DNA from 2 places in the Thermovenabulum sp. genome. Region 1 is predicted to be linked to the other one. Evidence: riboswitches for the same ligand, from Rfam matches in the RefSeq annotation. Region 1 holds a riboswitch; the other holds the start of a gene.
What was found. A riboswitch is a leader RNA that binds a small molecule or an ion and turns the genes downstream of it on or off. The one in region 1 is predicted to bind cyclic di-GMP.
Positions count from the first base shown of each region.

Region 2: it holds a riboswitch for cyclic di-GMP, as region 1 does, so the genes downstream of both, flgB (flagellar basal body rod protein FlgB) here and ACPLOV_RS07615 (transglutaminase domain-containing protein) in region 1, are expected to answer to the same signal.

Region 1 is NZ_JBNARB010000013.1:13,822-29,257, forward strand. Features, by position in the region: gene ACPLOV_RS07545 (S-layer homology domain-containing protein) at 1-13, shown strand, start outside; gene ACPLOV_RS07550 (CLC_0170 family protein) at 99-305, shown strand; gene ACPLOV_RS07555 (spore germination protein) at 334-1,944, shown strand; gene ACPLOV_RS07560 (GerAB/ArcD/ProY family transporter) at 1,931-3,019, shown strand; gene ACPLOV_RS07565 (Ger(x)C family spore germination protein) at 3,019-4,140, shown strand; gene spoIIR (stage II sporulation protein R) at 4,203-4,850, shown strand; gene ACPLOV_RS07575 (aminotransferase class I/II-fold pyridoxal phosphate-dependent enzyme) at 5,096-6,610, shown strand; gene ACPLOV_RS07580 (small, acid-soluble spore protein, alpha/beta type) at 6,678-6,878, shown strand; gene ACPLOV_RS07585 (PQQ-binding-like beta-propeller repeat protein) at 7,010-8,245, shown strand; gene murI (glutamate racemase) at 8,258-9,061, shown strand; gene ACPLOV_RS07595 (hypothetical protein) at 9,167-9,559, shown strand; gene argS (arginine--tRNA ligase) at 9,598-11,349, shown strand; gene ACPLOV_RS07605 (sigma-54 interaction domain-containing protein) at 11,377-12,819, shown strand; gene ACPLOV_RS07610 (MBL fold metallo-hydrolase) at 12,954-13,595, shown strand; cyclic di-GMP riboswitch class I at 14,046-14,130, shown strand; cyclic di-GMP riboswitch class I at 14,204-14,287, shown strand; gene ACPLOV_RS07615 (transglutaminase domain-containing protein) at 14,305-15,147, shown strand.
Region 2 is NZ_JBNARB010000005.1:29,813-45,248, reverse strand. Features, by position in the region: gene ACPLOV_RS04020 (FliH/SctL family protein) at 1-666, opposite strand, end outside; gene fliG (flagellar motor switch protein FliG) at 659-1,666, opposite strand; gene fliF (flagellar basal-body MS-ring/collar protein FliF) at 1,677-3,233, opposite strand; gene fliE (flagellar hook-basal body complex protein FliE) at 3,253-3,543, opposite strand; gene flgC (flagellar basal body rod protein FlgC) at 3,568-4,008, opposite strand; gene flgB (flagellar basal body rod protein FlgB) at 4,012-4,416, opposite strand; cyclic di-GMP riboswitch class I at 4,641-4,726, opposite strand; gene codY (GTP-sensing pleiotropic transcriptional regulator CodY) at 4,853-5,638, opposite strand; gene hslU (ATP-dependent protease ATPase subunit HslU) at 5,659-7,059, opposite strand; gene hslV (ATP-dependent protease subunit HslV) at 7,072-7,602, opposite strand; gene xerC (tyrosine recombinase XerC) at 7,565-8,512, opposite strand; gene trmFO (FADH(2)-oxidizing methylenetetrahydrofolate--tRNA-(uracil(54)-C(5))-methyltransferase TrmFO) at 8,639-9,949, opposite strand; gene topA (type I DNA topoisomerase) at 9,942-12,050, opposite strand; gene dprA (DNA-processing protein DprA) at 12,061-13,164, opposite strand; gene cobO (cob(I)yrinic acid a,c-diamide adenosyltransferase) at 13,194-13,718, opposite strand; gene ACPLOV_RS03950 (MBL fold metallo-hydrolase RNA specificity domain-containing protein) at 13,993-15,384, shown strand; gene ACPLOV_RS03945 (MFS transporter) at 15,379-15,436, opposite strand, start outside.

The DNA.
Region 1 (15,436 bases):
CTTGAGTTTTTAAAGGCTTTTTAAAGCCTTTTTTTATTTTGCCTGCATAAAAAACCGTACCGGGCAAAAAACTATAAAAAAACAGGAAGTGAAGGAATATGACCCTGGAGGATTTTATTAATTCCTTCAATATAACTCAGGTGATAATTTTTATAGCTTCCGGTCTTTTTCTTCTTCTTGTAGACAGGCCGTATTTGAAAAAAAAGGGTTATACACGGGATGAGAAGTTCTGCACTGCCGTAGGGTTTTTCTACGTTTTTGGGATTCCCGCTCTTTATTTACTTATCTCCCTTTTCCTGAAATAACTCCACATAATCGAAAGGATGAAAGCCGTTGAAAAAGCTCTTTAAAAGCCTTTTTAAAACGGAAAAAACCGAAATATACCATAAAAAGGATATTTATCCGGACACTTCGCGAAAGCTGAAAAAGGATATAAAGGAAAATTTAAAAATATTAAGCGAGGAGTATTTTATCGACTGCGATGACGTCATCCTCAGGGAATTCGATGTAATGGACGCATCCGGGAAAAGACACAGGATGGCGGTGGTGTGGATAGACGGTCTTGTGGATAAACAGCTGATTCAGGAGCACGTTATAAAAGCCCTTTTAATCTTTGGAAGGGAGATACCGCCTGCTACCGGGGCGGATCGTTTTCTGGAGCTGGTAAAGGAGAGCTTTTTAACGGCAGCGGATTTAAAGGAATCGGACAATTTCGGGGAGGCGGTGCTGGCGGTCTTAAGCGGGGATACCCTTTTGCTTTTGGACGGTGCGGGGAAAACCTTGATAATTAGCTCCCGGGGATGGGAAAAAAGGAGCATTCAGGAGCCCTCCACCGAAGCGGTGATCCACGGTCCCAAGGACGGCTTCACCGAGACCTTCAGGATCAATGTGGCCCAGGTGAGAAGAAGGATTAAAGACCCCAACCTGAAGATAAAGACCATACGTTTGGGGAGGCATACCCGCACCGATGTGGCGGTAATGTACATAAAAGGGATTGCAAACCCGAAAGTGGTGGAAGAATTTTTAAAAAGGCTCGACAAAGTGGATGTGGAAAGCATCATGGATGCCGGCTATTTGGAGCAGTACATCGAAGATTCCTGGGTATCGCCCTTCCCGCTGTTTAGAAGGACGGAAAGGCCCGATGTGGTAAGCGCCGCCCTATTGGAAGGATGCGTTGCGCTTGTCTGCGACAATACCCCCTATGCCCTTATTGCCCCCGTCACCTTCTGGAGCCTGTTTCATTCCGCCGAGGACTTTTATGAAAGGTGGCACATCGCAACCCTGGTCAGGTATCTCAGGTTCTTAGCTATTTTTACCGCAACCTCCGCCCCTGCCCTCTACGTAGCCTTTGTTTCCTTTCATCCGGGGCTTTTGCCTACCGACCTGGCCTTATCCATCGGTGCTACCCGCGAGGGTGTTCCCTTTTCTTCAACCATTGAAGCTCTCATAATGATGACAGCTCTTGAGCTTTTGAGAGAAGCGGGAATAAGGCTTCCGGGGCCTATAGGCCAGACCATAGGCATAGTGGGCGGCCTCGTGGTGGGGGAAGCGGCGGTTAGGGCGGGTATCGTAAGCCCGATAATGGTTATAGTCATTGCAATAAACGCCATTTCCTCCTTTGCTATCCCAAGCTACAGCGTAGCCATAGGTTTCAGGCTCCTTACCTTTATATTTTTAGCCCTGTCTTCCTTAGCGGGACTATACGGCGTAGCAATAGGTTATATCTGGTTTGTTCTTTACCTTTGCACGTTAAAGAGCTTTGGTGCCAATTACTTAGACCCTTTTGTGAATTTGGACCCGGAAAAGCTGGAAGATTTGATGGTGAGATACCCCCTTCGCTTTATGTCCAAAAGGCCCGATTTTACCCATCCGCTGGATGAAATCACCATAAACAAGGAACTTTTATCCAAAATTCAAAGCGGTGATGAAAATGCTGATGGATAACGACAAAATTTCCACCAGGCAGGCAATAGTATTTTTAATCAGCATAGCTATAGGAGCGGGGATTTTGAGCCTGCCGCGACAGGTGGATGAAATGGCGGGTCAGGACGGATGGGTATCCATAATCCTGGGCGGGATTATTAACTTGATAGGAGGCCTTGTTGTCGCTGCTCTGGTAGCAAGGCACAAAGAGGATGCGGTGAAGATTTCAAAAAAACTTATGGGGAAGCTTTTTACCGGGATTATCGGTGTTTTTTATATTATCTATTTTTTAATGATCTCCGCTGTGGTAAACCAGACCTCGGCGGAGGTAATAAATCAATTTTTGCTGGAACATACACCCAAGGGGTTTACAATATTCAGCATTCTGCTCCTTGGATTTTATGCGGTGAGGGTAGGCATTGAGCCAACGGTAAGGGCAGTAATGGTGCTTTCTCCCTCTGCCATATTTGCCTTTACTTTAATCATTTTTACTAGTCTTTCTAAAGCTAAATTAGATGAGATACTGCCTGTAATGACTACCCCTTTTAAAAATATTTTTTTTGCTTCCTTACAAACCCTTTTTGCTCTGGAAGGGTTTGAGGTGCTGTTATTCATTGCACCCTATTTGAGGAAGCCCGAGAAGGCTAAAATTATAGTTACACTATATACTGCGGTTACCACCCTTTTTTATCTTTTCATAACGGTGGTAACCTTCATGGTGATGGGTAAAAACGAAACCAGACTCTTTGTATGGCCCGTTTTTATGATGATAAAGGGGATAACCGCACCCGGGGAAGTGTTTGAAAGGCTGGACGCCTTTGCCATAACTATATGGGTAGTTCAAATATTTACAACTGTGATAGGATATTATTTCAGCATTGTTATTATCGTAAAATCTCTTTTTAATTTAAAGGAAGAAAATTACCTGAGCGCAGTATTTTTACCCCTTCTTTATTTTGCGGCAAACCTGCCCGGTAATTTCGCCGAAAATAAAGATTTAGCGGGGTATGTGAACTACCTGATATATCCTGCCGCATTCATTATTCCCGCTCTCTTGCTTCTATTTAGCTTCTTAAAAAAGGCGGGTGGTGAATAGTGAAGGGCTTTTTAAAAATTTCTTCCATCGCACTAATCCTTTTGGTCTTACTTACCGGGTGCTGGGATATGGTGGATATAGACAAGAGAATATTCATAGGTAATGTAGGGGTTGATAAAGCCGAGGATAAGTACCTTTTTATCTTCACCTACCCGATAGTGAGAAAGCTGGCAGGGGGAGAAGGAGGCGGGGGCGGTGGTGGAGGAGGGAAAAACATATATACGATAAAAACCGAAGCCCGGTCTTTCACCGAAGCGGTATCCCTTATAGCCCACCGGACCAGCAGGCGGATATATTTCGACCACAGTAGAAACATCATCATAGGAGAGGATGCGGCAAGATCCGGCCTGAAAGAACTCTTGGAATCCTTTGAAAGTAATACCCAGACCAACAGAAGAAGTTTTCTCATCATAGCAAAGGGCAAAGCAGAGGAAATCCTGGGACAGGAAAGCGATCAGGAAGTAGTGCTTGCCTATTATATAGAAAGCCTTTTCAAGGATGCCCAGAATAAAGGAGATTTAATTATTAAAGACTTTTCCCAGGTTATGGAGCAGATTCATTCTTTAAAGGGTAATGCCTTGATGCCCTCTATCGTAAGAACTGGAAAGGAATTGGATGTACATGGCGGTGCGGTGATAAAAAATTACAGGCTGGTAGGCTTTTTGAGCCCGGAGGAGGCAAGGGGTATAAACATCCTGAGGGGAGAAGCCAATCAAACCATTACCGCCTTTCAGCTGGGGGAAAAGAAAATAGTGGTCTGCGAGATAAATAGAGTCGACTCCAAACCGGTTCTTGTAAAATCCGACGAAGCGCCGGTTCTAAGGTACGACATAGAAATAGCCGCTTCGTTAAAGGAAATTCCCATTATGAAAATAGATTCGAAGGTATTGAAAGAGCTGGAAGAAACCTTTGCCTCAGAGATAAAAAAGCAGGTGGGAAGAGGGATAGAAAAAATACAGAAGGATTACAGGGTGGATGTCCTGGGCGTGGGAGAGTACCTATATAAATATAAACCCAAAGTCTGGGGAAAATACGAAAAGGACTGGGAGAATATCTTCCCCGATGCGGAAATCATAATAAACCCAAAAGTAAAATTTATAAACCTGGGTCCCGTAATATGATTATCACCGCTATTTTCTGGGAATAATTTTACTAAAGGAAAACCATAGGGGAGAGGCAAAAAATGAAGAGGGTAAAAAGGGTGCTTTTCTGCCTTGCCGTAATACTTATTGCCGGTTTTTTCGCTGCCGTTTTTTCCGGCTATGCGGTAAAAAGCGATGAAAACTACGTGCACGAAGGGATAATACGCCTCCATGTGGTGGCAGACAGCGATGCAAAGGAGGACCAGGAGCTAAAGCTGATGGTCAGGGATGCGGTGCTGAAAAATCTGATGCCGGTCCTGGAAAGGGTTAAAAGTCATGAAGAGGGCAAAGATTATATAATTTCCCACCTCAAAGAAATCGAAGAGGTGGCACAAAAAGAGGTTCAAAAATACAAAAAGGGCTACCAGGTAAAGGCCTATTACGGGGTTTTCCCCTTCCCGCCTAAAAAATACGGGCTTTTGTACATGCCGGCGGGAAACTACGAAGCCTTAAGGATAGTCCTGGGAAAGGGCGAAGGGCAAAACTGGTGGTGCGTGCTCTTTCCTCCCCTGTGCTTTGTGGATATAGCCAAAAAAGACCTGACAAAAGAGGAAGAAATTTTGTTAAACGGTGAAAAAATAAAGATTACCTTTAAATTAAAATCCGAAGAAATGCTGAAAATGGCCCTGAACCGCCTAAGAGAAGGTGCCAGGATCGCAAAGTTGAACATAAATTATATAGGCAAATAAACATTTTGCATATCAAAAAATCCCGTTATTTATTGTTATAAGCTTTTAACCTCCTCTATAAATGATTAAAGAGCAATGCGCTTTATTTTCTTTAAATTAAAGCGTTTTTTTCTTTTTTGCTCCCATATTTCACAAAAAATTAACAATATGTTCGGAATTTGTTTATTGAAATTTTAGAGAATATGTGTTTTAATATGTTTGTTTATTTATTAGTTTAAAAAACCAGAGGGAGTGTGAAGCATGAGATGAATATTGAAAGACAGCAGGAGACCCCTCTGTTTTCTGCCCTGAAGAAGTACGTGGAGGACAGGACCATATCCTTTCACGTGCCGGGGCACAAAGGCGGCAGGGGAATACCGGAGTTTAGAAGTTTTGTAGGGGATAACATCCTGGCCATTGATGTGACCGCGGGTCTTTTGGACCTGGACAACATCTGCAACCCCCGGGGAGTTATAAAGGAAGCGGAAGAGCTTGCTGCCGATGCCTTTGGAGCCGATTATGCTCATTTTCTGGTAAACGGCACCACATCCGGTATACAGGCAATGATACTTTCGGTAGCCGATCCGGGAGATGAAATAATTATACCGAGAAATGCCCACAGGTCGGTAGCCGGGGGACTTATTTTAAGCGGTGCAAGGCCGGTTTATATACAGCCAGTGATAGATGATTACATGGGCATAGCCATGGGGATAACGCCGGAAAGCGTGCGCAAAGCCCTGGTGGAGCATCCCAACGCAAAGGCGGTTTTTGTGATTAACCCCACCTATTACGGGGTGGCTTCCAATTTGAAAGAAATCGTGGAAATCGCCCATTCTTTCGGAAAGCCCGTCCTGGTAGATGAAGCCCACGGGGCGCATTTCGGGTTTCATCCCGAGCTTCCCCTTTCGGCGATGGAAGCCGGAGCGGACATGAGTGCGGCCAGCGTGCACAAATTAGCGGGTTCTATGACCCAGAGCTCGATACTCCTCGTAAAAAGTAAATTTATAGACGACAGGCGGGTAAAGGCTGCCATGAACCTCACCCAGACCACCAGCCCTTCCTATCCTCTGATGGCTTCCCTGGATGTGGCGAGAAAGCAGATTGCCCTGCACGGAAGGGAAATGCTTTCAAAGGTCATAAAACTTTCGGAGGATGCAAGAAACAGGCTCAATAAGGTGGAAGGCCTTTACGTTATGGGCAGAGACAGGGAAGGCACCGAAGGGTGCTTCAGGTACGACCCGACCAAGCTTGCGGTGAATGTAAGGGAGCTCGGGCTTTCGGGATTTGAAGTGGAGAAGATATTAAAATACCAGTACCACATTCAGGTAGAGCTGTCCGACCTTTACAACGTGCTGGCGGTGAGTGCCATCGGCGATACAAAGGAGAGCATGGAGGCCTTTGTAAGGGCGATGACGGAAATAGCTGAAAAATACGCAAGAAAAAACGTAATAAAGATTACCGCATCACTGCCCGAAAGCGGCGAACAGGTGGTGTCTCCCCGTTTTGCCTTCTACGCCAGGAAAAAGGCTGTAAGGCTGGAGGAAGCGGAAGGTGAAGTTTCCACGGAAATGCTCATGGCATACCCGCCGGGAATTCCGATAATCTGCCCGGGGGAAAGGATAACCAAGGAAATAATTGATTACGCCAAGGCCCTTCAGGCGGAGGGCTGTCACCTGCAGGGCACCGAAGATCCGGAAGGCCTCGTAATAAAGGTAATTGCCGACAAAGAGGCGCTGGAAATGCAGTATCTGCGCTTTCAGCAGGCGGAAAGGGTAGGCTGATAATAATATTAAATAAAATGAGGGATAATATAAACGTGCGCAAAAAATTTAAAAAGGAGGGGGCTTTATGTCCCGAAGAAGGCGCGGCGTCATGTCTGAAGCCCTCAAGTACGAGCTGGCAAAGGAACTTGGGGTATACGACATAGTCGCGAAAGAGGGTTGGGGTTCTGTTCCTTCCAGGGACTGCGGCAATCTGGTAAGGCTTGCTATTGAAAAAGCGGAACGCGCAATGCTCGAAGACTATAGAAAGCTCCACCCCGAGGGCTAAAGCTTCCTTGAGCGCACAAAACCAGGGTTTTCACACCCTGGTTTTTGTTTTATACTTTCCAGGTTTTAACCTTTTTAAAGGAAAATGAATAATATAAATGTACTCAAAAATTCTATACAGGGGGAAGGCTTATGAAGCTTCCCGCAGTTGCCTTCGGGGAAAGGCCTTTAAAAATCACGAAGCCCTATCTTGCGGGCACCGACGTAAGACGCCTCCAGCAGGCGCTGAAGGAATTAGGGTTTTACGATGAAAGGGTGGACGGGATTTACGGTAAAATTACCGATAAAGCCTTTAAAAGGTTTAAAAAATATCTGGGAGAAGAAAGGGACGAAAGGGTATTTGAAATCCTGAAAATTTATCAGGATTACGGCATAGGAAGCTGGAAAACCGTTCGGGGAGATTTTTCCAATGCCGGGCATATACCTTTTATCATTCCCGATAAATTGAACTCTCTTTTTTACAAAAATATAAAAGACATAAAAGCAATTACCGCATATAAAAATCGTATATTCGTAACTTGTGAAAATATTCTTATATGTATGGATGCGAAGACGGGCAGGGTTTTATGGTATAATAACGAAATAAATCCCCGGTACCCGGTAACCGCCACTTCCGACTGCCTTATTGTTCCCGATGAGGGGATAACCGTAATTGAACCTTACAGGGGAAAAGTGTTAGAAAAAATCAAGCTCGAACACCCGGCTTTTGGAAGCCCCGTATATTTTAAAGGAAAAATTATTTTCGCCGATGAAAAGGGGAAAATTTCCGCTGTTATCCAGAAAAGGGGCATTGTCTGGGAATTTAATCCGGGAGGTATTTTTACTACACCGCCTGCGGCTTACGAAGATAATCTATTTTTTGCTTCTTATGACAGGAATGTCTACTGCCTTGACATGATGGGCGGGGTTCTGTGGGAGGCCAAAATTTCCGACTATATCAATGAACCATTATTTTTACAGGACACCCGTGTCTTTGCCCTGGGGGATGGAAGATTATTTGCTTTTGACAGATTTTCGGGCGAAAATTTATGGTTTAAAGTGCTTCCAGAAAAGGATTTTTCCTCTTGCTGCCTTGGCAGGGGAAAGGTGTATATATTAAGTAAAAAGGGGAATCTTTACATATTAAATAAGGACGATGGGGATTTTTCCGGGGTAATGACTTTGCCGATAGAACCTGCGGGCTTACTTTTTGGAAATGATGAAAAACTTCTAATAGGAAGTAAGGGCGGTCTTTTTGTATATAAAATATCGGAAAACGGGGTAACTTTAAAAGAAAAATATCTGGAAGGCCATGAAATAAGGGCCGTAGCCTTTACGGGCAGGTGCCTTTTTGTGGCAACAAAAGAAGGACTATTTGTTTTAAGCTGAGGAGGGATATTTTTGAGCGGCAAACCCATCGGAGTATTTGATTCCGGCATAGGCGGACTTACGGTGGCAAAAGAGATTATGGAGCTTCTCCCCGGGGAATCCATAGTGTATCTCGGGGATACCGCCCGGGTGCCTTACGGGTCTAAATCCCCGGAAACCATAACCCGCTATGCCTTTGAAGGGCTGAATTTTCTTTTATCAAAGGATGTGAAGCTGGTGGTGATTGCCTGCAATACGGTAAGCGCCACATGCCTTGAAAAACTGCAGGAAAGTTCAAATGTGCCGGTAATCGGAGTGATAGACCCGGGAGCAAAAGCGGCGGTGAGGGCGACCAGGGGGAAAAAGGTGGGGGTCATAGGCACGGAAAGGACGGTAAAAAGCGGTGCCTACGAAATTGCCATAAAAAATATGGACCAAAGTATCATAATACTTTCGAAGGCCTGCCCCCTTTTTGTGCCTCTGGTAGAAGAAGGATGGTTAGATAAGGAGGCCACCTATCTTACCATCGCCGAATACCTGATGCCCTTAAAAAAGCAGGGCATAGATACCTTAGTGCTGGGATGCACCCATTATCCCCTTTTAAAGCCCGCCATTTCCCGGGTGCTGGGGGAAGGTATAAAATTGGTGGACTGCGCCAGGGAAACGGCGGCGGTAGTGAAAAGCACCTTAGAGGAATCCTCTCTTTTAAACAAAAAAATTCCGGCAGAGGGAATTTCTCATAAATATTACGTCACCGACAACCCGGAAAAATTTCGAGAAATCGGGGAGATGTTTTTAAAAAGGAAAATCGAGCATATAGAAATGGTAAGATTATAATTTATTCGGGCTTTTCTAATGAAAGGCCCGTTTTTTTTAACAAAAGAAGCGGTTTAAACATAGTATAGAATATGAAAAAGAAAAAATAAAAGGAGGGAGCCACCATTGAACACCTCGTGGCTGAAGGTCATAGGTGAGGTACTCACCAGCGAAGCAGTTATGGAACCCGTAATTGCGGCTTTACTGGGATACGGAATTAACGTCTACAACAAAAACAGAAGGTTCAGGATGATAATGGAAATAACCGCCGATGTGGTGGATTATATAGAGGAGCACTACAAAGAGTGGGGGATAAAGGGAAATCAAAAGATGGAAAAATTCCTGGAAATCTTTGCAAGAGAGTTTAAAAAGCATTTCGGGAGAAAGCCGACCCGGGAAGAACTGGAAACTGCAAAAATTCGGGCAGAAGCTCTTGTTTTTCGGGCAAGACTTGCCTCCATGAATTATTACAATTACGATAATTACAATATAATTAAAAAAAGTGTGATAAAAAAATAGTTTTGTTGCATAAAATTGGGCAAAAATATATAATATTAATGTATTTTAGGTTTTTTGAATGGAGGAAAATAAGGGTGGACATCAAGCAGAAAATAAGGGAGGACATAAAAAACCTGGTAATTTCGGCTCTGAATGAGGCAAAAAAAGAAAAGGTCCTGGACTTTGATGAAATTGCTCCCTTTGCAGTGGAGGTTCCCCGGGAAAAGGCTCACGGGGATTTTGCCGCCAATGCGGCCATGGTCATGGCGAAAAAAGCAAGGCAAAATCCAGTGAAACTGGCGGGGATCATCAAGGATTATGCGGAAAAGCACCTGTCCATTTTTAAAGGCATCCCCGTGGAAAGGATAGAGGTGGCGGGGCCGGGTTTTCTGAATTTTTATTTGAAAAGGGACTGGGCTCATGAAGCCCTTTGCTGCATATTAAAAGAAGGTGAAAACTACGGCAGGCAGAATATAGGGAACGGGAAAAAGGTTCAGGTGGAATTTGTGAGTGCGAATCCTACAGGGCCGATGCATATGGGCAATGCCCGGGGTGCGGCCCTTGGCGATGCCTTAGCCGAGCTTTTAAAGACCGCCGGATACGATGTGACAAGGGAGTTTTACATAAATGACGCGGGAAATCAGATTGAAAACTTTGCTTTATCCCTGGAGGCCAGGTATTTACAGCTTTACGGCATACCGGCCGAAATCCCCGAGGGAGGCTACCACGGTGAGGACGTAATAGAACATATGAGGGAGTTTGCACAAATAGAAGGCGATAAATACCTGCATGTGGACCCCGAAGAGAGGAGAAAGGTTTTTGTCGAATACGCTTTAGAAAAAAATATCCGCCGCATGAGGCAGGACTTAGAAAATTTCGGTGTGAATTTTGACATCTGGTTTTCCGAGAGGTCCCTGCACGAGAGCGGAAAGGTTTTAAAGACCATTGAGGAGCTCAAAGAACGGGGGTATGCCTACGAGAAGGACGGGGCGCTGTGGTTTGCCGCTACCAAATTCGGCGTGCCAAAAGACGAGGTTCTAGTACGCCAGAACGGTATCCCCACTTACTTTGCCGCAGATATTGCCTATCATAAGGACAAGTTTGACAGGGGATTTGAGTGGGTGATCGATATCTGGGGAGCGGATCACCACGGCCATGTGCCCAGGGTAAAGGCGGGGCTTGCGGCTCTCGGCTATGACCCGGAAAGGCTGACGATTATCATAATGCAGCTTGTCAGGCTTTTCAGAAACGGCGAAATAGCCCGCATGTCAAAGAGGACGGGTAAAGCTGTTACCCTTTCGGACCTCATCGAAGAGGTCGGCAGGGATGCGGCCAGATTTTTCTTTAATTTGAGGGGTGCGGACACGCATTTAGATTTTGACTTAGATTTGGCCGTAAAGCAGTCGGAAGAAAACCCCGTTTTTTACGTGCAGTACGCTCATGCGAGAATTTCAAGCATACTAAGGGTTGCTAAAGAACAGGGTGCGGATATTGAATTTGAAAATCTCTCCGAGGAAGAGATAAGGAAGTTGGCGGGACTTTTAAAGGAAGACGCGGAAGTGGAGCTTGTCAAAAAACTTGCGGAATTCCCGGAAGAAATACGCATTGCCGCAGAAAACCTTTCTCCCTATCGAATAGCCAATTACGCTTTGGATTTAGCGTCGCTTTTTCACTCCTTTTACAACAGCTGCCGGGTGCTGACGGAGGATGAGGATTTAACCCGGGCCAGGTTAATTCTAATTTTCGCCACCAGGAGGGTTTTGAAAAACGCTTTCAGGATACTGGGCATATCGGCACCCGAGCGCATGTAAAATACCCTGAGCTAAGGGGTTGGTAAATTGAAAGAAATCGAAATTATAAAGGCTCAGTTAGAGCTCCTGCTCTCTCATATCGAAGAGGGAATACATATTGTGGACGATGCGGGAGTAACGGTTTACTACAACGATGCGGTGGCAAAAATAGAGGGACTTACCAAGGAAGAGGTAATCGGAAGGCATATTTTAGAAATATTCCCCTCCTTAGATGAAGAGAAAAGTACCCTCTTAAAGGTTTTGAAAACCGGAGAACCCATTTACGAAAAGGAACAGACCTTTACCAACTACAAGGGAAAGAGGATAACGAGCATAAACACCACCCTGCCTATTAAAGTGGGCGGCAAAATAATCGGGGCGATGGAAATTTCCAGAGATATCACTTCGGTAAAGGACCTTTCCGAGAGGATAAACGACCTGCAGGCAATAATCTACGGCAAGAAAAGGCCAGATGAAAAAAAGACGGGTGCGGTTTTCACCTTTGAGGATATAATAGGAGAAAGCAGGGGGATAAAAGAGCTGAAAGCCCTGGCAAAAAAAGCCGCCAAAAGCGCCATTCCCGTCCTCATATGGGGAGAAACGGGAACGGGCAAAGAGCTTTTTGTTCAGGCCATCCACAATGAAAGTGCAAGGAAGAATAAGCCTTTTATTCCTCAAAACTGCGCCGCTCTTCCGGCCACCCTCCTGGAAGGGATACTTTTCGGAACGATAAAGGGAGGGTTCACGGGAGCGGAAGATAGACCCGGGCTTTTTGAACTGGCCGACGGTGGGACTTTGTTTCTCGATGAGATAAACTCCATGCCCATGGAGCTTCAGGCAAAGCTTTTAAGGGTTCTTCAGGAAGGCACCGTCAGGAGAATAGGGGATACAAGGGTAAGATGTGTGGACACCCGGGTGATTACCGCCTGCAGCGAAGACCCCGTAGAAGCGGTGGGAAAAAAGAGGCTCAGGGAAGACCTGTTTTACCGGATAAACGTGGTTTCCCTGAGGATTCCTCCTTTAAGGGAAAGAAAGGAAGACATCCCGATTCTGGTAGATTACTTTATAAAAAAATACAGTCCCGAAAACGAGGGTTCAATAAAGGTGTCCCAGGCGGTTATGGACATTTTTTATGAATACCCGTGGCCCGGCAACGTAAGAGAGCTCGAGCACGCCATCGAAGGCGCTCTGGTTATAATGGAAGGCGACACGATACTTCCGGCCCATCTTCCCCTGCAAATAAAAAGTTATTTTTCACCCGTCAGGGGGAATATAATATATCAGGAGAGTATGAACCTGCAGGAAACCTTAGAGAAGGTAGAAAGGGATTTAATAAAAAAGGCTATTGAAAACACCCGGGGCAACATTTCCAGGGCAGCAAGGCTCCTGGGAATTCCCCGGCAGACCCTTCAGTATAAACTCAGGAAAATTAGTGAAATTAAAGGCGAAAATTACCTGAAGGAAGAAAAGGAGATAGAAAACTCCAGCTAAAATGATAAAATCAAGGAGGAATTTTAATTTTTACCAAGAATATATTAAAATATATTATTTTTTAAAATTATTTTTGCGAAAATTCCCCTGTGCGGTTTTACCGGTAAAGAGGAAAGAAAGGGAGGTTTTTAACTGTGAAAATAAGATGGTTCGGTCATGCGTGCTTTATGCTGGAGTCCGTGGCGGGCACCAAGATTGTCACCGACCCATTTGACGGCAGCGTGGGATATAAAGTACCCAAGGTTGAAGCCGATGTGGTCACCGTAAGCCATGACCACTATGACCACAACTATGTGGAAGCGGTTCACGGAGACCCCACCATTATAAAAGCTCCGGGGGAGTACATCACCTGCGGAGTCAGCATTAAAGGGATTTCTGCCTTTCACGACGAAGCAAAGGGTGCCAAAAGGGGCCAGAACATAATCTTTGTGTATGAAATAGATGGAGTAAGGATATGCCATGTGGGAGATTTAGGACATCTTCTTTCCAAATCCCAGATTGAAGAAATCGGCAGGGTGGATGTGCTTTTAATCCCGGTAGGCGGAACTTTCACTCTTGATGCGGAAGGGGCTCTTGCGGTAAAGGACCAGCTTTCACCTAAGATTACTGTGCCCATGCACTTTAAGACTCCGGCAGTAAGCATGCCAATTGACCCCGTAGACAAATTCCTGGATAAGGTAGGAGGAGGAGAATTTTTGGATTCCAACACCTTGGAGGTCACAGCGGATGACCTCAAGGGCGAGGTAAATCGTGTGGTGGTTTTAAAATACGAATAAAAAGCAGCAAATTCGCTGCTTTTTTTGTTATTAAATTTAATAAACTTCCCTTGAAACTGATGTAAAGTATACTTCAATCCCTGTTAAACCCAGGGATTTTTTTATGACATATGCTCCAAAACATATGATTTTAAATAAGTGCATACCTGTTTGGGCATAAAATTAAAAAACGATAATAAAAATTTTACTGAGCAAAATAGAAGTTTTTCGAAAAATTAATTATAATAACATTAAAGAATTTCATATATTCGATTTTTTCACGGATGAGGATATTTTAAAATTCATGATTAAATGCGGTCGTTATTTTTGTAGATATTTATGGAATACTTATTGTGGAAATATAAAATAAAAAAGAATGGCAGAAATTATGTCTAAATAAGATGTTATTGACGGAAAATACAAAAAAATATAAAATTAAATTACAAAGATTTAAAATTAAATAGAATATAAAGACGATAAAGGCAAACCCGTCGAAAGGCGGGGGCGCAAAGCTGCGGGCCTAAGGTCAAAAGACTATGGCAGCCGGGTTGCCGAATCTTTAAGAATAGAAAGAATATAACCCTTTTCGGCAATACCGGAAAGGGTTTTTAAGTTTTTTGTGCTCATCCTTTCGATAAAGGCAAATCCGTCGAAAGGCGGAGGCGCAAAGCCACGGGTCTAAGGCAAATTGCTATGACGGCCGGGCTGCCGAAAAAGGGGGTCAATTATAATGAAAAAAATAGAGGCTCTGTTAATAAGCCTGTTTTTGTTAGTATTTATATTTATACCTATGTCTATCATTTTTGCTGACGAATTAGAAAAAATAGAAAAAAATGGTGTAATTATAATTAAACCTCCATTAAAAGTGGAAGGAAAAGTATGTATTGCGGGGAATACATCAAAAGAGAAAATAAAAATCCTTGTCAGAAAGGGAAATAAACAAATATGGTATAATGTCGACTTAAATGATGATAAAAAATTTGAAAAGACTTTATGGCTAACGGAAGGAAAAGGAGAATACACGATTAGCGTGATGGTGCATGAATACGACAGAAAATACAGCTATGGGCCAACTTTCAAGGTTATTAATACTCTCGAGTTGGACAAGTATTTGACGCCTTCAAAGGATGTGGAAAGCGATGCGCCGGAAATAATTACGCTGGCAAAGAAATTGACGGAAGGTAAAAATTCTGACATAGAGAAGATGAGGGCGATCTACGAATGGGTGGTAAAAAATATCGAATACGACTTTGAAAAGTACTCAGAACATCAAAGGGGAAATTACAATAACGTCTACGGTGCTTTAAATACTTTGAAAACGAGAAAAGGGGTTTGCTACGACTTTGCAGCATTAACCGCTGCCCTCGGGCGGGCAGCAGGAGTGAAGGTGAAACTCGTCAAGGGGGAGGGGAAACTTGGGGACTTTCAGGGATTACATACATGGAATGAATTTTTTAGCGAAGAAGAAAATAAATGGATAAACATAGATACTACATTCGGTGCTGTAGGTGAAGAGGAATATTTTGATAACGAATATTTCAACAGAAACCATTTCAAAATAGAGGAATATTAAGAAAGATATAAAAATAAAAATTAAAATATAGTCAAGTAAAACGAGAAGGAATAAAAAAAGATAAAAAATTTTAAAGAAGGATAAAAAAATTAAAAATAAATATAAAAAAACCCGAAGCCTCTGCTAAGCTTAATATGATGTAAATTATGGCAGTGATAAGGAAATAAAATGGACAATATATAAGGTCTTCAATTGAAATTTAATAGAAGACTTTAATTTTTACAATCATGCAAAAGCACTTAAAAATACAAATTATTACAAAAAGCAACAAAATTAACACATTGACATA
Region 2 (15,436 bases), on a different contig from region 1:
GGGATCGCTAATAATGGAAATTTTTTTATATCCTGTTTCTCCTTTTAATTGTTCTAACTTATCCATCAAAATATCATAATCAGAGGGCGATACTCGAATTAATATTTCCCGATCTTCCCTTGCTTTTTTTAAACCCTTTTCTATAAGTTTTTTTATATAATCCCTGTCGATTTCGATAACTTTCCCGAGTATTTTTTCCGCAATGTACAGGGATAATTTTAAAGCCTGTTTTTCGATTTGTTCTAATTTTTTCTGGTAATCCAAAAATAATTTCTGTTCTAATTCTTTAAATTGATTAAGATAAATGGAAAAAAGCTCTTCTCCTTTTCTCCTGCCTTCATTTATTCCTTTATTATAGCCTTCATTGAAACCTTTTTCATAAGCAGATTTTAAAATTTGTTCTTTTTCATTTTCTGCTTTCGTTAAAATTTTCTCGGCTTCTTTTTTGGCTTCAGAAATTATTCTTTCCTTTTCCTCCTCAGCTGATTGTAAAAATTGCTTTTTTAAAACCTCCTGTTCAAAGGGATCAATAATGTCTTTTTGTGTTTGATGAACCGGTAATCCCGCAAGGTTCTCATGACTATGTACTTCAAATAAAAATGTTTTACCGTTTTCCAATTTTACCGGATTATCGTAAAATACAATCCTTTTCAATACCTTAGACAATTATCTCATCTCCTCCGCCGCGGGAAATTATAATTTCACCCGCATCCTCGAGCTTCCTTATAATGGCAACTATCTTTTGCTGTGCCTCTTCCACATCCCTTAATCTTACCGGTCCCATATACTGTAAATCTTCCTGTATCATTTCAGCCTGACGCTTTGAGACGTTAGAGAATATTTTATTTTTGACTTCCTCGCTGGAACCTTTCAAAGCAAGAACCAGATCCTGATTATCCACTTCACGGAGTATTCTTTGAATCGTTTTATTGTCAAGGGTAATAATATCTTCAAAAACAAACATTCTCCGTTTAATTTCGTCAGCAAGTTCCGGGTTTTCCATTTCAAGCACTTCAAGAATATTTTTTTCAGTGGTTCTATCAACGTTATTTAATATATTAACAATAGCCTGTACACCACCTGCATTGGTAAAATCCTCCATGACTACCGAGGCTAATTGTTTTTCCAATACTTTTTCAATTTCAAAAATGACCTCAGGAGAAGTTCTGTCCATCATTGCTATCCTCTTGGCAATCTCCACTTGCTTTTCCGGCGGTAAATTTGAAAGTATTTTTGCCGCCTGTTCAGGATGAAGGTATGTTAAAACAAGGGCTATGGTCTGAACGTTTTCATTTTGCAGGAAGTTCACAAGTTGAGCCGGATCGGCTTTTCGTATAAAATCAAAAGGTCTAACCTGTAGAGAAGAAGTAAGTTTGTTTATTATTTCAAAGGCTTTTTGCGTACCCAGGGCCTTTTCTAATATTTCTTTGGCATAATCTATTCCACCCTGAGTAATGTAGTCACTGGCAACAAACATGGTCTTAAAATCATCAAAAACAGATTTTTTTTCTTCATCGGTCACTTTCCGCAAACTCGCGATATCTAATGTCAATTGCTCGATTTCCTCTTCCTTCAAATATTTATATATATTTGCTGCAAGTTCAGGTCCAAGGGAAGCAATAAATATAGCTGCTTTTTGTCTCCCAGTAAGGCGGCTTATAGGCATATCAAACACCTCACTCCTCATTCAGCCAGGTTCGAATTATCTTAGCAACATCTTCCGGTCTATTTTTTACCAGCATTTCTATATCTCTTGTTCTATTTTTTGCTTCAAGGATATTTAAATCTTCTTCCGCCTTTGAAGAAGTTGCAGCCTGTTGTAAAATAAGTTGCTCGGCAAGTTTCTCCTCCATAGCCCTTTTTCTCGCTGTCCATAAACGCCTTGCAATCACAAAAAATATCATCAATGCAAGAGCAGAAATTACTAAAATATAAACCCTCTGTCTTGCTTGACTTTTCTTATCTTCTTCCATTTGCTTGGCCAGGGACTCTGTTAATGATCTTTCAAAAGTCATTCCTTCAACAGTAATAATATCTCTATTGCTATCAAAGCCTATTGCGCTTCCCACCAAGGAAGCTATTTTATTTTTCTCTTCATCGGTCAAATTCCTGTTAATAACCACAGATACCGTTAATTTTTTAACCGCTCCAGGTGCAATAGTAATATTTTCAATGGACTCATTTATTTCGTAATTTTTTACCGTTTCCGTTTTTTGATAACTTGATGAACCACCTTGATTTTGTTGCCCTTGATAACCGGGTATCTGTGAAGTTGTTCCGGGAACACCTGCCGGGGAAGAAGAATTTCCGCTAAAGTACTCCTTAATTTCCTGGACGCTTCTTAATATTCCTTCTCCGGACTCCGGATTCGGTGAGGTAAACAATTTGTTTTCTACAACCTTTTTATCAAAATTCAATTGAGCATTTACTCTAACAGCAACGTTACCAGGACCAAATATTTGTTCCAAAAGGGATTGAACCTTTGATTGTAAATCATTTTGAAACTTGGATTGTACGGCAAATTGAGAGTCTACAATTTGTCTTGAATTATCCTCCGAGAGGGATATATTTGAAAGTACCCTCCCATACTCGTCCACAATTGTGACATTTTCCGGTTTTAAACCTTCAACTGAATGGGAAATTAAATTTATAATACCCCTTACTTCTTCTTCCTCCAGTTTTTCTCCGGGTTTTAATTTTAAGAAAACCGCAGCTGACGCTTCCTTTTGGCCGGATGGATCTATAAAAAGAGTTTTCTGCGGTATAACAAGATGCACCCTTGCCTCTTCCACCTGATTTAATTCTTTAATGGTTCTTGTTAATTCTCCCTGAAGAGCCTGATTATATCTCACCTGTTTTTCCCACTCGGTCATGCCGAGATTCATTTTCCCAAAAATATCATTAAATCCAATCTCTCCACCACTTGGAAGTCCCTCTTGAGCAAGAGAAAGACGAATTTTATAAACATCCTTAGATTCAACTTCAATAGTTTTTCCCGAATCAATAAGTCTGTATTTTACCTTCATTGCATCAAGTCTTTTTACTATTTCGCCCGCATCTTTGGTATCTAAATTGGAATATAAAACAGCATACTGAGGTTTGGTAATAAAATAAAAAAGTAAAAGAACGGAAAGCAATACGATAATCGTTCCGCTTAAAAATCTAATTTTTTGAGTTTTACTTTTACTTTCCCAGAATTCAATGATTCTTGTTTTAATTTCTTCAAAATTCATTTATTTTCCACCTTTATCCTTATATCTGCATTCTCATTATTTCCTGATATGCTTCAATAGCTTTATTCCTGAGTTGTACGGTAAGCTCTAAGGAAAGTCTTGCCTTTTCCGCAGATATCATCAGATCATGGACATTTACATCATTTCCCAGTAAAAAGTCATTAATCTTATTTTCATAATCCTTTTGCAAATCGTTTACCCGGTTTAATGCTTCTTTTAAGAAATTAATAAATTCTGAAGAATTTTCTTCCTTTCTTTGATTTAAACCTATTGGATTTAAAGATACCTTTTCGATCCTATTTATTTCCAATTATTTCTCCTCCCATATAATTTTTTATCCTTTTCCTATTTCCAGAGCTTTACTAATCATACTTTTGGTGGAATTTATCGCAGTAACATTAGCTTCATAACTTCTTGTCGCAGAAATCATATCAACCATTTCTTCTACAATGTTTACATTAGGCATTCTTACGTATCCCTTTTCATCCGCATCAGGATGAGCGGGGTCATAAACTATTTTAAATGGCCTTTGGTCTTCTACAATAGCCGCAACCCTCACACCTTTTCCGTTATAATTTATCTTATCATTTAATATTTCATTAAAATCCGAACTTTCATTCATTTCTTGAAAAACTACCATTTTTCTCCTGTAGGGTTCACCTTTCTTTGTCCTTGTAGTGTCCACATTGGCTATATTGCTGGATATTATATCAAGCCTTAATCTTTGAGCTGTCAGAGCCGAAGCACTTATTTCCATTGATTTAAAAATACTCAATTATTATTTCCTCCCTTCATTTATAGCAGTCCTTAACAGGGAAAATTCTTTTGAAACCTGCTCAACCAGTACATTATAAGACAAGCTGTTTACTGCGAGTTCCACCATTTCCTTTTCCACATCTACATTGTTACCATCTTCTCTATAAGCGGTATTTTCCTCACGATAAAGTACGGGTTTCAAGGTTAAAGGGGAGTAGGTCTTTTTTATATGCCTATCGTTTGTAGTAGTTAAAGAAATTCTATTATTTTTACTTAAAAAATCCCTTAAATAATCTTCGAAAATCACCTTTGTTTTTTTATAATTTGGTGTATCCGCATTTGCAATATTATTAGCAATAACCTCATTTCGCAGCCATTTTGCATCCAGAGCCTTTTCCATCAAGGATATGTTTTCGAAAATTCCCATAATCTGCACCTCTTTTAAAAACTAAATACACTATCTTTCTAAATTAAAATTACTACCTTTTTTTACAATTTCCTCCTATATAATAAACAAGATACGAAAATTTGTAAAAAGATGCTATTAATTTATTTGTTAAATATTATATCATAACAAATTTTTCTTTTATACGACAAAATTTTTAATAAAAAAGCAACCTACCTTAGAAAATAGGCTGCCTTTTAAAATTAGTCGGCAGCCTGGCAGCCATAGCAGGATATGCCTTAGGCCCATAGCTTTGCGTCCCTGCCTTTCGACAGGTTTGCTTTTTTCGACATTTTTCTATGATGTTTTCCCTTAATTAAAATTATATTATTATAAATTAAATTGTAAATGATTTTATTTATTTCCATAAATAAACTCAAATTAATCATAAAAAAATGCGTGAATTGCTTCACGCATTTTATGAACGCATCTTTTTTAATTCATCAATAAGTTTATCGTTGAGCACTTTAATATAGGTTCCCTTCATACCGAGGGATCTCGATTCGATAACCCCGGCACTTTCAAACTTCCTTAAAGCATTGACTATTACGGAACGGGTAATCCCGACCCTATCCGCTATTTTACTGGCTACTAACAAACCTTCATTTCCATCTAATTCTTCAAATATATGCTGAACTGCTTCTAATTCCGAGAATGAAAGGGTACCTATTGCCAGCTGAACAACAGCTCTTTTTCTCGCTTCTTCTTCAATCTCTTCTGTCTTGGAACGTAAAATCTCCATACCAATTACAGTAGCACTGTATTCTGCCAGAACTAAATCCTCATCCGTAAATTCTTCGCCAAATCTGGCAAGTACAAGGGTTCCGAGTCTTTCTCCTCCACCATTAATAGGGACAATTGTAACGAGTTTTTCAGGATGAGGACATTTTACTTCTTTATCGAATACGCATTCAATTTCCTCCTGGGGTATATTCGAACGAGTCTCATGGATTTCAAGAAGTTTATCATTGTAGTCCTTAGGAAACACTTTTTCTTCAATTATTTTGTTTTGTAATACATCACAATCATAATTTTCAAGTATTGAATAACCTAACACTTTCCCTTTCCTGCTGGCTACATATGCATTCGCATTTAATACCTCAGTTAAGATTTTACAAACCTCATTAAAATCCACCGGGTACCCTGCAGACCTCTGCAGCAATTTATTGATTCTCCTGGTTTTTTCTAACAATTCTTTACTCATTACATCTCCTCCTTTTGATTTTATAAGATATACATACTTAAATCTTTATCTTCGATTATGTTACTTAATTTTTTTCTCACATAATTGGCATTTATATTAATTTCTTTTTCCATCACATCAGGGGCTTCAAAAGAAATATCTTCTAATAATTTTTCCATAATCGTGTGCAAGCGTCTTGCTCCTATATTCTCCATATGTTCGTTCACATAGGCGGCTATTTTTACTATCTCATCTATAGCATCTTCAGAAAATTCTATTTTTATTCCTTCAGTTTCCAATAATGCCTTATATTGTTTAATAAGGGAATTTTTAGGTTCAATAAGTATTCTTTTTAGATCTTCTTTTGATAGGCTCTTTAATTCTACTCTTATTGGAAAACGCCCCTGCAATTCCGGTATTAGGTCCGAAGGTTTTGAAATATGAAAGGCTCCTGCGGCTATAAACAAAATGTGATCGGTTTTAACAGGCCCGTATTTGGTTACAACGGTGCATCCTTCAACAATGGGTAGAATATCCCTTTGCACCCCTTCTCTGGAAACGTCCGGCCCATATCCCTTTTCCCTACCCGCTATTTTATCGATTTCATCTATAAAGATAATACCGGTTTCTTCAGCTCTGGAAATTGCTTCATTTATTACTTCATCCATATCAATCAGTTTTTGAGCTTCTTCTTGAATCAATATTCTCCTTGCATTTTCCACCGTAATTTTCTTCTTTTTTTTCTTTTTGGGGAATATATTCCCGAATAAATCCTGAAAATTTATCCCCATATCCTCGGCACCGGCAAAAGAGAAAACCTCTAAAAAAGGTGTCTTATTGTCATCCACTTCAATTTCAATTAATTCTTTGTCAAATTCTCCCGCTTTAATCCTTTCTAAAATATCCTTCCTTTTCTTCCTGGCTTCATTAAGTTTTCTCTCAAATTCTTCCTCATCCTCATATGTATTTTTCTGGAAAGTGCCGAAGACCATTTCAAAAGGATTTTTAATGTTCGAGGTTCTCGAAGGATCGGGCTCTAAAATTTCTGCAATTCTTAATTCTGCCAATTCCTTTGCTTTATCTTTAACTTTTTCAATCTTTTCCACTTTAACCATTCTGATGGAGGTTTCCACAAGGTCTCTCACCATAGAGTCCACGTCTCTTCCCACATATCCGACTTCGGTAAATTTTGTAGCTTCTACTTTCACAAAAGGAGCGTTAACTAATTTAGCAAGCCTTCTTGCTATCTCGGTTTTTCCTACCCCTGTTGGGCCAATCATTAAGATATTTTTCGGAATTATATCTTCCTGCATTTCCGGCGGTAACTTTTGTCTCCTTATCCTGTTGCGGAGAGCAATTGCTACACATTTTTTAGCTTCATCCTGTCCTACTATATACTTGTTCAATTCTTCTACTATTTTTTTTGGTGTAAAGTCTTCCATATACTCACCTCCTTATAGCTCTTCAACACTTATATAATCATTGGTATAAACACATATTTCAGAAGCTATTTTCAAGGATTCTTCTACTATTTTTTTCGGTTCAAGCTCGGTAAATTTTGATAAAGCCCTTGCAGCAGCTAAAGCATAAGGGCCACCCGAACCAATTGCAGCAATCCCATCATCCGGTTCAATTACTTCACCATTCCCCGAAATAATCAGGATGTGTTCTCTATCCAGGGCGATTAAAAGTGCTTCTAATCTTCTCAACATTTTATCGGTACGCCATTCCTTGGCAAGCTCTACCGCGGCTCTTATTAAATGTCCGTGAAACTCCTCAAGTTTTCCTTCAAATTTTTCAAATAAAGTAACGGCATCAGCTACTGAACCTGCAAATCCTGCCAGTACTTTCCCATTGTACAGTTTCCTGATTTTTTTTGCGTGATGTTTCATTATAGTATGTTCACCAAAAGTAACCTGTCCATCGCCCGCTATAGCAGCCCCTTTTTCATTCACCATCGCCACTATAGTGGTAGCTCTCATCATTTATAAAATCACTCCTTTTTTTATGAGGAAATGCTTTCTCGTAAACCTCTTTAAGCCTTTCTTTTGTCACATGTGTATAAATTTGAGTGGTAGAAAGGCTCGTATGTCCCAAAAGTTCCTGCACAGTTCTTAAATCTGCACCATTTTCCAAAAGATGCGTAGCAAAGGTATGCCTTATTGTATGAGGAGTCACCTTTTTAATAAAGGAGAGTTTCTTCACATATTTTTCTACAATACGCCTGATGCTCCTATCCGTTAATCGGGTGCCATTTTTATTCAAAAATAAATGTTCCTCTTCCCTGCCCTTTAGCAGAATTGGTCTTGAAATTTTTAAGTAAGTTTCAAGGGATTCTTTTGCTTTTTCACCAAAAAAAACAATCCTTTCTTTTGATCCCTTGCCAAATACAAACAAAATTTTATTGCTCAAATCTAAATCTTTAAGTTTAATATTAGTCATTTCTCCAACCCTGATCCCGGTCGCATACAGTAATTCTAATATGGCTTTATCCCGTATCCCCAAACAAGAATTATCCGGTAAATTCAATAGTTCATTAATCTCATTTGGATATAAAAACTCCGGCAGTTTTTTGGGTAATTTCATACCCTGGATATGCAGCGTTGGATCGCTTTTAATTACTTCTTCTTTCAAAAGGTATTTGTAAAAAGCTCTTACTGCAGATATTTTCCTTGCAACAGTTCTTTTCTCCAATCCTTTTTCCCTCAAGTTTGCAAGAAAACCTCTTATCAAAACATAGTCAATTTTATTTAAAGATTCAATATCAGATATTTTTTTTTCTTTTAAATATTCCATAAACTGTAAAAGGTCTTCGGCATAGGCTTTAAGTGTATTCTCGGAACGATTTTTCCCCTTTAAAAAACTCAAAAAACTATCTATAAGGTATTCCATCATTATCGCCTCGATTTGAAAAGAGCCTATATTATACTACCACATGAAAGTATATAATGCAATATTAAATTCTAAATTATTTTTAAATTCTTTGTTAATTTTTTTTGAAAAATAAATTAAAATTTTAAACTATACTACATTATTTTCTACTATGAAATTCTTTAATACATTGATTGCCCTTTCACCCAATTTTTCATTTTTAATTTTCTTATTTTTTATTTTATCATTTAAAGGCGGCAGTATTCCAAAATTTGCCTTCATGGGTTGAAAATTTTTTGCATCTGCTGTTGTAATATAATCTAACAATGCACCAACAACTGTTTCCTTTGGGAATACAAGGAGTTCCTTTCCTTTTATATAACGTAAGACATTAATCCCTGCAACGATACCCGATGCCGCTGATTCTATATATCCTTCAACTCCAGTTATTTGCCCTGCGAGAAAAATACCCTTTTTTATTTTTAGTTCTAAGGTGGGGTTTAAAAATTTCGGGCTTAAAATAAATGTATTTCTGTGAATAAAACCAAATCTCACAAATTCAGGATCCTTCAATCCCGGTATTTTACTAAATACCCTTTTTTGTTCCGGCCACTTCAAGCTTGTTTGAAAACCTACTAAATTAAATAAAGTCCCTTCTTTATTTTCCTTTCTTAATTGAACTACTGCAAAAGGTTGTTCCCCCGTTCTTGGGTTTACAATTCCTACAGGTTTTAAAGGCCCAAAAAGAAGAGTTTGAGGACCTCTTTTTGCCATTACTTCTATTGGCATACATCCTTCAAAATACTGTGGTTTTTCAAATTCCTTAAGTTCAACTACTTCAGCATTAATAAGCTCATTATAAAAATTATAGTATTCTTCTTCGGTCATCGGTAAATTCACGTAATCTTCATCGCCTTTACCATACCTGGATCCCCAAAAGGCAATATTCCAATCTATTGAATCGGCAGTAATTATTGGTGCTGCTGCATCATAAAAATACAGATATTTACTACCTAAAAGTTCCATCAAGGCATAGGATAAATTTTCGGAAGTTAAGGGACCGGTAGCCAATACTGCAGGGGGATCGGGAATTTGAGTAACTTCTTCCCTTATTAGCTCAATATTTGGGTGGTTTTGAATTTCAAGGGTAATTGCATTGGAAAATTTTTCTCTATCTACTGCTAAGGCTGAGCCGGCAGGAACGCTATAATCGTGGGCTTTTTGTATTATTATAGAAGAAAGCAATCGCATTTCTTCTTTTAAAACTCCTGCTGCAGTAGTAATTTCCTGAGATCGCAGGGAGTTACTGCATACTAATTCCGCTAATTTATCGGTATGATGAGCAGGAGTCATCTTTTTAGGCCGCATTTCATAGAGTTTTACTTTAACTCCGTGGTTGGCCAGATACCATGCAGCTTCACACCCTGCAAGTCCTCCCCCTACTACCTTTACCTCATACATTTTTTCCACCCTCTTTACCAGGGAAAATTTCTTCATGATTGCATTCTTTGTTTGTACAAACAGCTTTATTATGCCCTTTTATGGATTTTAAAACCATCAAATTACCGCATTTAGGACATGGGGTACCAACAGGAGGATACCAGGAAACAAAATTACATTCAGGATAATTCTCACATCCATAAAATTTTTTGCCTTTTTTTGTTTTTCTTACTAAAATTTTGCCTCCGCAGAGGGGGCAATTCACTCCGGTATCCTCAACAATAGGTTTAGTGTTTTTACATTCCGGAAAACCCGAGCATGCCAAAAATTTTCCATACTTGCCCCGTTTTATTACCATCTTTCTTCCGCAATATTCGCATATTTCTTCGGTTTCCTCATCCTCTTTTAGTACTATTTTCCCAATTTCTTTTTCAGCAATCCTCAGTTTTTTTTCAAAAGGTTTATAAAAACTTTCAACGATTTTACGCCAGTCTTCATCGCCAGTTTCAATTTTATCTAATTGCTCTTCCATTTCTGCTGTAAAACCAATATCCACAATATCGCTAAAGTATTCTTTTAATAGCTCCGTTACTATTTCTCCCAATTCCGTAGGTTTAAATCTTCCTTTTTCCTTTTCTACGTAGCCCCTCTTTGTAATGGTATCAATTATTGGCGCATAGGTGCTTGGACGACCTATACCTTTTTCTTCCAGGGTCTTTACCAGCATAGCTTCAGTGAATCTCGGAGGTGGCTGAGTAAAATGCTGCTCGGCCTTTAAGTCTTTTAAAGCAAGCTCCTGCCCTTCATTTAAATCCGGAAGCATCATTTCTTCTTTTTCCTGTTCCTCATCGGCTCCTTCTATATAGACTACCATAAAACCTTTAAACTTCATATGTGAACCTGTTGCTTTAAAAATATATTCTCCGGCTTTAATATCCACAGAAACATAATCATATATGGCGGGTGCCATCTGGCTGGCTATAAACCTTTCCCAAATAAGTTTATAAAGCTTATACTGGTCTTCTGACAGGGAATCCTTTATCTTTTCAGGGGTTCTGTAAACGGATGTGGGTCTTATAGCTTCGTGGGCATCCTGTATATTCTTTTTCTGCTTTTGCTGAACCGGAGAATCATTAATAAAATCCTTACCAAAATTTTCGGCAATGTATTTTTTAGCTTCTAACTGGGCTTGTTCAGATATTCTTGTGGAATCCGTTCGTATATAAGTAACAAGACCCACCGTACCCTCATCTTTTATATCAAGTCCCTCATAAAGCTGTTGGGCAATCATCATGGTTTTTTTAGCGGTAAATCCCAACTTTCGTGAAGCTTCTTGCTGCATAGTGCTTGTTGTAAAAGGCAATGAAGGATTTCTCTTTCTTTCTCCTTTTTTAACTTCCAAAACCGTGAATTTTTCTTCCTTTAAGTCATTTACTATTTTTTCCGCTTGTTCCTTATTATTAATAGAAATTTTTTCGCCCTTTTGGGAAAAGAGCTTAGCTAAAAAAGTAGATTTAGAAATCTCTTCCATTAATTCTGCTTCAATTGTCCAGTATTCTTCAGGTACAAAATTCCTGATCTCATTTTCTCTATCGCAAATTAGCCTGACGGCTACCGATTGTACTCTTCCGGCACTTAAACCTCTTTTTATTTTTTTCCATAATATGGGGCTAATCATATAACCCACAAGTCTATCTAAAACACGCCTGGCTTGCTGAGCATTCACAAGGTTTTTATTTATTGTTCGCGGGGATTTGATTGAATTAGTTACGGCATTTTTAGTAATTTCATGGAATTCCACCCGGCAAGGCAAATCCTGTGGGATTCCTAAAAGTTGAGCTAAATGCCAGGAAATAGCTTCTCCTTCCCGGTCAGGGTCGGTTGCAAGATATATTTTTTCTACTTTTGCAGCTTCCTTTTTAAGATTATCAATTATAGAACCCTTTCCTCTAATTGTAATATATTTTGGTTCAAAGCCATCTTCTATATCTATTCCCAATTGACTTTTGGGCAGATCTCTAACATGTCCCATGGAAGCAGCTACTTTAAAATTTTTACCCAAAAATTTACTTATTGTCTTTGCCTTTGCCGGAGATTCAACGATAATAAGTGACTTGGCCACAATAACCACCTCAATTCCTTATTACATATCCTCCTGCGATTTGAGAAATTATTCCCTTTAACTGCAATTTTGTTAATATTTCATTAATCTTAGCCGGAGAATAATCAGTTTTCATTCCCAGAATTTCTTTATGTATCGGAGTAAAATCGATAATTTTTAGAATTTCCCTTTCTTCTTTCGATAAACTTAATTCCTCTTTTTTTACACTTGTAGAGTTTTTCCCACTATAAAAATTATTTCCAATATTTAATTCCATTAAAACATCTTCATCATTTTCTACTAATTTTGCTCCCTGCTTTATAAGCTTATGAGGTCCCTTGCTCATCGGACTGTATATCATTCCGGGAACTGCAAAAACCTCTCTCCCCTGTTCTAAAGCAAAATCCGCAGTAATCAAAGCACCGCTCCTTTCTCCCGCCTCCACTACTACTACTCCCAGAGATAAACCGCTGATTATTCTATTTCTCGCAGGAAAGTTGTAAGGAAGTGGTTCGGTGCCTACGGGAAAACTTGTTATGATTGCTCCTTTCTCCGCAATCTCTTGAAATAATTTATTATTTTCGGGAGGGTAAATTATGTCAATTCCCGTGCCTAAGACTGCAACTGTACTACCTTCTACCTTTAATGCTCCTTTATGGGCAAAAGAATCTATACCTTTTGCCAGTCCGCTTATGATATTAAGATTTCTTTTTGCTAATTTTGCAGCCAGTTCTTCAGCAACCTTTTTACCGTATTCGGTAGGTTTTCTCGTACCTACAATTGCAATACTTTCTTTTTTTAAAAGCTCTTTTTTACCTTTTACATAGATAACCAAAGGAGGGTCGTAGATCTCTTTTAACAATTGAGGATAATCCTTATCGTCAATGGTTATAATTGTACAACCCTTTTTTTCAGCCTTCTCTATTTCTTTTAAAGGATTGAATTCTTTTAAGCCAAATAATATTTTTTCTGCTATTTTATCCGAGATATTGGGAATTTTTAAAAGCTCCTCTTTATTTGCTTTTCTCAATTCCTTCAAGCTATTGTACACACTTAAAATATTTTTTGCTCTAATATAACCAATATTCTCTATAAGATTTAAAAAAATAATAATTTCTTTTCTCTCTTCAATCATTTTAATTCTCCATATAATCTTTGAAATATTTAAAATTCAATTCCTTCCTGTGCAGGTACTCCCTTTTCATAATGGTGCTTTATTTCTCTTACTTCACTAACCATATCCGCCATTGATATCAATTTTTCAGTGGCATATCTTCCTGTTAAAACTAATGTGGTATGATGCTTTTTTAAATCTATCAGACTTAATACATCTTCTTCTTTTAAAAGCCCAAAATCCACAGCTACATTTATTTCATCAAGGATTACCAAATCATGTTCTCCTTTTTCCAAAACCTCTTTTGCAAGCTCAAGTCCCTCTTCTGCAAGCTTTATATCCAATGGGTCAGGATTACCTTTTTTTACGAACGTATCTTGCCCTTTCTGTATTATAGTAAAGTTCGGTAGATATTTCGAGGCTTGTATTTCTCCATAATTAGAATTACCTTTCATAAACTGTATCATGAATACCTTTTGACCATGGCCGATAGCTCTTAAAGCAAGGCCTAACGCTGCAGTAGTTTTGCCCTTACCATTGCCCGTATATAAAAGCATCAATCCTCTTTTTGACATATTTTTCACTCCTATTTACAATTTATATCATTATCTTTTTAATAGCAGGTTTATCCAAAAAACCTAAGCAAAATAATATCATTCTGAAATGTTTACTTCAACAGTTTTATTATATTTCTTTTAATATTTAAAAAATCTTTTCATCTATTATTTTTTAGAGTTATTATTTCCTTAATTTATTAAATAATATCACGTCAAAATATTTTTATTTAACTGAACTGATAAATTTAGAAAAAACAAATATGTTATAATTATTAAAAAGGGGGTAACATAAATGAGAATAAACTTTTGCGGTGCTGCAAAACTGGTAACAGGCTCCTGTTATTACATCGAAACAGAAAATAGAAGATTTTTAATAGACTGTGGAATGTTTCAAGGTGAGAAAAGCGAATTAAACTTTGAGCCCTTCCCTTTCGATCCACGGAGTTTAGATTTTGTAATAATTACCCATTCACATATTGATCATATAGGAAGATTACCTTTACTATTTAAAAGTGGTTTTAACGGTAGTATATTTGCCACTTCCGCAACTGCTGATTTAATGGAAATAATGTTAAAAGATAGTGCTCACATCCAGGAGCTGGAAAGCAAGTGGCAAAATAAAAAAAGACAGAGAAAAGGGCTGGTACCAATCAAGCCATTATACACTGTAGAAGACACCCTGCGAATACCGGAATATATAATTAAGTGCCCCTACGACAAGTGGATTGTTATTGATGAAAATATTCATATAATGTTTAAGGATGCCGGACATTTATTGGGTTCTTCGATTATAATTTTAAAAATCAAAGAAAAAAATAATGAAATTCTAATAACCTTTTCCGGTGATTTAGGAAATTATAATATGCCAATAATTAGAGATTATGAATATATTGATTATACCGATTATTTAATTATAGAATCAACTTACGGAGATAGATTACACGATAAAACCGAAGAAATAAAAAAATTATATGATATTATAATTAACACGGTAAAAAAAGGCGGAAATGTAATTATTCCAGCCTTTTCAGTAGGGCGAGCTCAGGAAATCTTATATTTGCTGAATTATTATGTAGACATTGAAAAGAGAAAAGAACTTTCCAATATAGAAATATACCTTGATAGCCCCCTTGCAAAGGAAGCTCTCGAAATTTACGAAAAGCATAAAGAATGTTACGATGAAGAAGCTATTAACCTTCTGAGCCGGGATATAGATATTTTAAGATTCAATAACCTGTATACTACTTCCAGTGCAGAAGAATCAATGGCATTAAACGATAAAAACGGCATTGTAATTATCTCATCCAGCGGTATGTGTGAAGCCGGAAGAATAAAACATCACCTGAAACACAACATCTGGAAGGATACCACATCCATAGTATTCGTAGGTTACCAGGCTGAAGGAACCCTCGGCAGAAAAATACTGGATAAGGCAAAAAAAGTTAGAATTTTCGGTGAAGAGATGGTTGTAAAAGCAAAGGTTTATAATCTTACCGGCCTTTCCGGACATGCCGATATAGCAGGACTAATAAACTGGGTAAAAAATATAAAAAACGGAGTCTCGAAAAAAATATTTATAACTCATGGAGAAGAAAAGGCTTCTGAAAACTTTAAAAAAGAAATAGAAAAATTTCTAAATGTTAGCATATTAATACCCGATCTTTTTGAAAAAGTAGAGCTATAAGTCATCTACCCTATTAATATAAATTCTTTTTTTGTCATTTATGGCAAAAAAG